Regions from separate parts of the Peribacillus sp. YIM B13481 genome, predicted to be linked through region 2. Evidence: riboswitches for the same ligand, from Rfam matches in the RefSeq annotation. Region 2 holds a riboswitch; the other holds the start of a gene.

Region 1 (4,402 bases), on a different contig from region 2:
GAACATCACTTCTATCCCTTTTGCCTTTATAGCTTTTTTCGCATAGTGCGCTTTTTGAATATTTTGCACGGCCATTTCTTTGACACCCTTTTTCCCAAGCGCCGTCATTGCAACAGAAGCTGCCAAGGCATTCAACGCTTGATTGGAACAAATGTTGGATGTGGCCTTATCACGGCGAATGTGCTGCTCACGAGCTTGAAGTGTCAACACAAACCCCCTTTTTCCATTTTCATCCACCGTTTGACCGACGAGCCGGCCCGGAACTTTCCGAACAAGTTTATTAGTAACGGCAAAATATCCACAATGAGGTCCCCCAAATGCCGCTGGAATGCCGAATGGCTGAGCATCTCCCGTTACGATATCTGCACCGAGTGAACCTGGGGGTGTCAAAGCCCCCAGTGCAAGCGGATTACTGGAAACGATAAACATGGACTTGACGCCATGAATGATTTCTTCCATTTCTTTCAATGGCTCTATCCGGCCAAAAAAATTCGGATATTGCACAATCACTCCTGCAATGTCATCATTCATTAATTCCTTTAAAGCAGCCATGTCCGTCACACCGTCTTTATAAGGAATTTCAATCACTTCCACGCGTTGCCCTTTGGCATATGTCTTCACAACTTCTCTTGATTCAGGATGAACTGCTCCTGAAATGAGAATCTTCTTGCGCCGTGTCTGACCTGAAGCAAGCATGGCCGCCTCAGCCAGCGAAGTCCCGCCGTCATACATGGAGGAGTTAGCTACATCCATACCCGTCAATTCACAAATCATCGTTTGATATTCAAAGATGGCTTGCAGCTCACCCTGTGAAATTTCGGGCTGATAGGGAGTATAAGCCGTATAAAATTCAGAACGGGAAAGAACGTGATCGACGATGACCGGTGCATAATGGTCATAGACACCCGCACCAAGGAAGGAAGCATAATTTTTAAGATCCGCATTCTTGGCAGCAAGCCTTGATAATTCTTTCATTAATGCAGGTTCCGATTTAGCAGGCTTGATATCGTATTCTCCTTGAAAGCGAACACTTTCAGGGATATCATTGAAAAGTTCTTCAACAGCAGGTACCCCTATAACTTCCAGCATTTCTTGTTTATCTTGCTCTGTCATGGGTAAATAACGATGTTTCATCTAATGACCATTCCCCTCTATTTACGTGGTTTTTTATAAAAAGGTGTTTGTATTATAACGGCTTTCAAACGTTTGGAACGGATTTCCACTTCAATTTCCGCATCCAGCACCGAATATTCCTTATCGATAAGTACCAATCCTACGTTTTTCTTCAACGTTGGTGATTGGGTACCAGTCGTGACCTCCCCAATGACTTTGTCCCCGCTGTAGACCTTATACCCATGACGAGGAATGCCACGGTCAATCATTTCAATTCCCACAAGCTTCCGGGGTGCCCCTTTCTCCTTTTGTTCAGCAAGAACGGCTTTCCCGAAAAAATCGGCTTCCTTATCCACTTTTACCGCAAAACCAATCCCGGCTTCTATTGGAGTAATGTCCGCTGAAAGCTCCTGCCCATACAGCGGCAGTTTCGCTTCAAAACGCAGGGTATCACGAGCACCTAAACCAATCGGCTGTATCCCTTCTTCCTTTCCGGCATCCATTATCGCCTTCCAAAGGGCAGGGCCGTTTTCACTGTCGCTATATATTTCAAAACCATCTTCACCAGTATATCCAGTACGGGATACCAACGTGGAGATACCATTTATCATGACATTCTCCTTGAACTTGAAAAATCCAATTTCACTTAAGGCAGTATTTTCTGAAAGTTTTTGCAATATCTTCTCTGCAGATGGTCCTTGAAGTGCTAGCTGTATATAGTCACTCGATACATTCGTAATTTGGGCATCTTCCGTTAGATTAGCTTGCAGCCAATCGAAATCTTTTTCTGTATTCGCTGCATTGACCACGAGCAGATAGTCGTCTTCCGCCCTTTTATAAACGATGAGATCATCAACCGTCCCGCCGTTTTCATAACACATGGCCGAATATTGGGCACCGCCCGTTTGCAGCTTTGATATATCATTAGTCAGCATCTTCTGTAAAAAGGAAAGGCTCCCAGGACCCTTAACATCAACTTCCCCCATATGCGATACATCGAACAGACCCGCTTTTGTACGTACGGCTTCATGTTCGTCCTTTATACCCGAAAATTGGACAGGAAGTTCCCAGCCGCCAAAATCAATCGTTTTCCCTCCGTATTCACGATAAACCTCAAATAGTGGTGTTCTTTTTAAATTGGTCAAAAAATGACCCCCCTCAGATTTTTTAAAATTAAATTGGCTTCATTATCAAAGCTTTTTGTCCTTACGCATCAGATATTCTGATTCATGATGTGAAAAAAGCACAAAAAAGGACAGAGAAAGCCCGTTTGAGCTTTTTCTCTGTCCTGAAACCTGAAAGTTTACCTATATAATAGGTTTTCCCCTTTGGTGGCCGTCCCAAACGGGCGGCGCTCTCCAGAGTTGCGTCCAATAAGAGTTCTTTTGCCTGAGAGATTCACTGCTAAGTTTGCTCCTTCGGCGCTACATCCGTAGTCTCTCCCCTTATCTTCACCCGCATATTATGGTCTACCAATGAAATTAAGCGAATAAGCCCCACCCATTAGTAAAACCTTTGAGCATCATAGAATGCATTCTCTGCCAAATCTCCAAAAACTCCAGAAAAACGTTTAAATGATCTCCTTCGGTAATCATGGATAAAGCAGGTACCTATAGCCCATACTAAGAAAACGCGAACTGCAAAATCGATACAAAAATTCTTTTTAGCGTTTGGAAATTGGAATTTTCTAAATATACTTATATCCTACCCTAAGAAACTTATCTCTGCAATATCTTTTGAAGAGAAATATTTTTCTTACTTCACATATGAAATGTTCGGTTTTTGACCTTATATTAAGGAATTTATGATTTAAGAGGGAGTTATTTCTATGAAAATCAATATATCCTTCAATTCTGAATGGAATGACGAGTTTTTACAAAAAGTGGAAAATGATGGTCCATGGGGAAATTGGGAGCTTTATAAGTTGGCGGTTAAAATGGAGGAAAATCTCATCATTCCTGATTTTGAAGGTTTACAGGCACCCAAGCACCTTCCTCAGTTAACCCCGCTTCCCCATCAATTGGAAGCTGCAAAGCAAGTGGTGGAAAAGATGAATGGAAAGGCCATTTTAGCAGATGAAGTAGGTCTCGGAAAAACAATTGAAGCCGGCTTGATCCTAAAGGAGTATATGATCAGAGGCCTTGTAAAGAAGGTATTGATCCTTGTACCAGCTTCCCTTGTAACACAATGGGCTTTTGAATTGAATACGAAGTTTCATATTCCGGCAGTCGTTCAGAGAAAAAGTTATGTATGGGACTCCTGTGATGTGGTCATTTCATCCATTGATACAGCGAAACGCGCTCCACATCGTGATATCATTTTCAATCAGGAATATGACTTCATCATCATTGATGAAGCTCATAAACTTAAAAATAATAAGACGAAGAACTATGAATTCGTCCAAAATCTGAAAAAGAAATTTTGTTTACTCCTGACAGCTACTCCCATTCAAAATAAAGTCGAGGAAATTTTTCACCTCGTTTCGTTATTAAAACCAGGCCACTTGGGAAATGCCTCACTCTTTTCGGAAAAATATAAAGGGAAAGGCCGGAACATAATTGAAGATGAACACCTAAAGGAATTGGTCAACACTGTGATGATTCGAAACCGGCGGGCCGATACTGGTATTGAATGGACAAAAAGGCATGTGGAAACCATCACCATTGAATTTTCTCCAACCGAGCAGGCATTGTACGATGCAGTTTCAAAATTCAAACCTATTTCTGATGGAACAAAAGGAAGCGCCTTTTCAGCTCTCACTCTCCAAAGAGAAGCCTGCAGCAGCAGAGAGGCGGTCTTTTATACTTTAAAAAACATGAAAGCCAAATACGACCAGCCTACCCCTGACTTTTTGGCAAAGCTTGATGATTTATTTACAAAAGTGAATGAAACGGTTCAGAATTCAAAAGCTGAAAAAGCTTTGGAACTGATCAAGAAAATTGATGACAAAGTGATTATCTTTACCGAATACCGAGCTACTCAGCTTTATCTACAATGGTACCTTCAACAGAATGGAATTTCTTCAGTCCCATTCCGAGGCGGATTTAAACGTGGAAAGAAAGACTGGATGCGAGAATTATTCCAAAAGAAAATTCAGGTATTAATTGCAACAGAAGCTGGCGGGGAAGGGATAAACCTTCAGTTCTGCCATCACTTGATTAATTTTGACCTGCCATGGAACCCCATGAGGCTTGAACAAAGAATTGGGCGGATTCACCGCCTTGGACAGGAAGAGGATGTCAGGATTTATAACTTTGCCACGAAAAATACTGTTGAAGAACATATTCTA
Region 2 (4,402 bases):
TTCCAAGTTCATATCTTTTCCTTTTGAAGAACGAATGCCTAAAAATATCGATAGTAGTAAAAAAGCTAAAATGATTATGAGGGCAATATTCATTCCTGGTCACCTTCCCGATTCCGGGGATCCAGCTTATACATGATGCCCAAGATGGCAGAGGTAAGGACCACCCACATAGCCATCCAGAACATATTGAAAGGCATCCCTAATACATAAGGTTCTATTCTATTAACAAAAGGTAGAAATCCTAGTATGCCTATAAAAGGAACTAGAGTAAGGATATATAGAATCTTCATTAAACAAACCCCTCCGTTTTAAATAAAGTGAAACGTCCAACAATGGGGGTTTTACTTCAGTGCCACTGATGGATGGGTGAACCAAACTGGATGGAAAATTCATACATGACGGATATTCCTTCTTTGATAAGGAACCGATGATAAATATAAGCTTACACTATTTTGATATGAAATTTAATGCAGTTGCTTGATATATTTTTAGCAACAGAGCCGCTGATAAAAGATAAAGCCTTGAATTCTTATTGAGTTCAAGGCTTTATCCTTTTACTATCTTTTTTTCTGATAGTTATATAGTATCACCAAGACCATGAACCAGATTGGCGTCATGAGCAGTGATAGCCGTGTGGCTTCAGCGAATAGCATAACAATAAGGATGAACAGGAATAATCCTAAAATGGCGTAATTGATAAAGGGTGTAAAAGGAGCCCTGAAAGTTGATTCGGCTCTTAGGTCCGGCCGTGTTTTCGAATATTTGATATGTGAGATCAAGATGATGCTCCATACCCATATGAAACAGATGGCACTGATGGTTGTCACAACGGTAAATGCCTGTTCCGGTATCAGTTTGCTTAACAATGCTCCTAGTGATACAACGATTGTTGATGTTAATAAGGCATTGCTAGGAACAGCCTGTTGATTTAATTTTTCAAGTTTAGCAGGGGCTTCTCCATTCCTGCTTAACGTATAGAGTATTCGGCTTGTTGAAAATAAACCGCTGTTGCATGCAGAAGCAGCTGATGTCAAAACGACGAAATTGATGATCCCTGCAGCGACAGGAATGCCGATTAGCGCAAAGACTTCTACAAATGGGCTGCTCGTGGCATCCAGTTGTGTCCAAGGGTTGACACAGAGAATGACGAATATGGCACCTACATAGAAAAGTAAAATCCGGACTGGGATTTTATTGATGGCAGACGGAATGTTCTTTCTCGGGTTCGCCGTTTCTGCTGCTGAAACCCCGACCAATTCGACACCTACAAAGGAGAAGACGACCAGCTGTAAAGACAACAGGAATCCGGAAATTCCATTAGGGAACATGCCTCCATGAGTCCATAGGTTCGTTAGGGAAACCGTTCCCGTATTGGTATTGAAGCCGATGGCCAAGAGAATGATTCCTACGAATATCAAGGTGATGATCGTGATTACTTTTATGATGGCAAACCAGAATTCCAATTCGCCAAATAACTTAACGGTCAATAGGTTCAATCCTAACAGAATGACAAGGCATATTAGAGCCGGTATCCATTGAGGGATATCGAACCAGTATTGTATATAGACACCGACAGCTATGATATCGGCCATTGCGGTCATGATCCAACAGAACCAATATGTCCAACCGGTCACGAAGCCAGCCCATGGGCCGACATATTCGGTTGCGAATTCAGTGAATGACGTATACCCTGCATTGGATAAGAGCAATTCGCCTAGGGCTCTCATCACAAAAAACAAGGCAATTCCAATTATTAGATAGGAGAAGATGATAGATGGACCTGCCATTTGTATGGCTTTTCCGGATCCCAAAAATAAACCGGTTCCAATGGTTCCTCCTATTGCAATAAGTTGTACATGACGATTTTTTAAATCTCTTTTTAATTCCTGTTTAGCCAATTCGTACGCCCCCGTCTTTTATAGTCTTGGTAGTGAATGATTTCAAACCTGCATGGTCTTGGAGAGAGAGGTGATTTTTTCACCCAGCTTGCCAATGGTTTTCACGAGTGTTGTTTTAAGTCCAATCACAAAGTGGACAATAAAAAAAGAGATTGGATATACCAATCTCTTAAAGGGTTCAGAATAACAATTTATCATTCGTTACTCTTCTGTCCTTTTGCCTGAGATTGTGAATCCTTCGGCGCTGCATCTTGTACAGTCTCTCCAGAAGCTGCTCCTGCTATAGTGTCATCCATAGCATTCATCGCTTGCTTGTATGCGGTTGTGTAAAAATGTCTGTCTGCGGTGATCTTCCACTGCTGAAGCATTCATTATACTTATAAAATAATATTGGAATTCTATCATCTATTTTTCTGAAGGTCAACAATTTTTTTTGGGAGTTAGCCAGTCTTATATGAGGTTTATAACACATTGAAATGGTTTTAATTTTTTTGAACGTTCACTTGAAAAGACTTTGAATGGTTCAAAGCAGAAGTGATTGTTTTCTACTCTTTTTTTTATGTAATCACTATTATAAAATACTGATTCACTTTTTTTGAAAAGGTATTTTAAGATAGGAAAAATCGTCAAGATATATTTGACAACTGTTTTTTTGAAAAATACATTTGTGTTTTTACAGAGTATTTACTATTATAAGATAAGAAAACAAAATTAAAGTGTTATTTATATGATTACGATAAGGCATTTCTAACCACAATAATAAATAGAGTCGATTGGCGGTAAGGATGGAAGAGCATTGCTGCTAATATTGCATCTGGGGGAGTTAATCATGTCAAACAAGGAATTAAAGAGAGGGCTGGAGGCACGTCACATTCAAATGATAGCTTTGGGCGGAACCATTGGGGTCGGGTTATTCATGGGATCGGCGAGCACGATCAAATGGACAGGGCCTTCTGTAATGCTTGCATATGCCATCGCAGGTATATTTATATTTTTCATCATGCGTTCTATGGGGGAGATGCTATATTTAGAACCGACTACGGGTTCTTTTGCATCCTTTGCTAGCAGCTATATACATCCTTTGGCAGGTTATATGACTGCTTGGAGCAATTGGTTTCAATGGGTAATCGTAGGAATGTCCGAAATCATCGCCGTTGGAATGTATATGCAGTATTGGTTCCCGGAGTTACCAGCTTGGATTCCAGGTGTGGTCGCCATGATCATCTTGGGGGCAGCCAACCTCATTTCCGTAAAATCTTTCGGGGAATTTGAATTTTGGTTTGCGCTTATAAAAATAATAACGATTGTATTGATGATCATTGCCGGCCTTGGCCTTATTTTCTTTGGAATAGGGAATGGCGGAGACGCAATTGGATTATCGAATCTTTGGGCAAATGGCGGCTTCTTTACTGGAGGCTGGACAGGATTCTTCTTTGCGCTTTCCCTTGTCGTGGCTTCCTATCAAGGCGTTGAGCTCATCGGCATCGCGGCCGGAGAAGCGAAGAATCCAACGAAGACCGTAACAAAAGCGATCCAATCAATCATATGGCGCATTTTAATTTTCTATATTGGCGCTATATTCGTCATCGTGACGGTTTATCCATGGGATAAACTAGATGACATCGGAAGTCCATTCGTTTCAACCTTTGCTAAAATCGGTATCACAGCAGCTGCAGGCATCATTAACTTTGTCGTAATCACTGCGGCAATGTCCGGATGCAACAGTGGGATCTTCAGTGCAGGGCGTATGCTTTACACACTGGCATTGAATGGCCAAGCTCCTAAAATCTTTGCAAAAGTATCTAAAAGTGGAGTGCCGGCATATTGTACGATCGCTGTACTATTAGGATTGGGTATCGGGGTTGTCCTGAATTACCTTGCACCGCCGGAATTATTCCTTTATGTGTACAGTGCGAGTGTTTTACCCGGAATGATTCCATGGTTTGTCATACTTATCAGTGAGCTTAAATTCAGAAAGGTAAATGCTGCTGAAATGGAGAAACATCCGTTCAAAATGCCGTTTGCCCCTTACAGTAATTATGCGACAATTGCCTTTTTACTGATGGTGCTGGTGGGTATGTGGATCAATCCAAGTACCAGGATTTCCTTGGTTGTCGGGATTGTTTTCCTAGCATTGGTCGTAGTAAGTTATTACATGCTGAAAATGGATAAACGAATACCATTGGATGCTAAATCCGATGATGAGATTTCCAGTTAAGAAGTCTCGTGCCATTTTGATAAAAAGATGAGTGATACGAGTTTTTCTATAATAAGGATTTTTGGAGATCATCTTGTTTAATCTACGTTCATGACTCGAGCTTTGCCGAGTGTGTTTCCCCTTAGTATAAATATAATAGACACTAATTAAAGTTGTGCATAAATTGTGGATAAAACAAAGAGAGATAAAGAGAAATCTTCATCCCTCAGGCTTTTTCCCAACTTGTGCATGACTTTTTTTGGTTATTGTAGAAAAAAATTCTCAATAAAGGTATGGAGTATTTCAA

What was found. A riboswitch is a leader RNA that binds a small molecule or an ion and turns the genes downstream of it on or off. The one in region 2 is predicted to bind glycine.
Region 1: linked by a shared signal. The riboswitch ahead of gcvT (glycine cleavage system aminomethyltransferase GcvT) and the one ahead of ACFX4X_RS11805 (amino acid permease) in region 2 are both predicted to bind glycine.

The regions. Positions count from the first base shown of each region.
Region 1 covers NZ_JBHZPE010000003.1:153,066-157,467, reverse strand. Annotated here, with positions in the region: gene gcvPA (aminomethyl-transferring glycine dehydrogenase subunit GcvPA) at 1-1,134, opposite strand, end outside; gene gcvT (glycine cleavage system aminomethyltransferase GcvT) at 1,152-2,258, opposite strand; glycine riboswitch at 2,395-2,477, opposite strand; glycine riboswitch at 2,481-2,568, opposite strand; gene ACFX4X_RS03810 (DEAD/DEAH box helicase) at 2,942-4,402, shown strand, end outside.
Region 2 covers NZ_JBHZPE010000016.1:61,664-66,065, reverse strand. Annotated here, with positions in the region: gene ACFX4X_RS11815 (sodium:solute symporter family protein) at 1-93, opposite strand, end outside; gene ACFX4X_RS11810 (DUF3311 domain-containing protein) at 90-290, opposite strand; gene ACFX4X_RS11805 (amino acid permease) at 558-1,898, opposite strand; glycine riboswitch at 2,098-2,176, opposite strand; gene ACFX4X_RS11800 (amino acid permease) at 2,728-4,116, shown strand.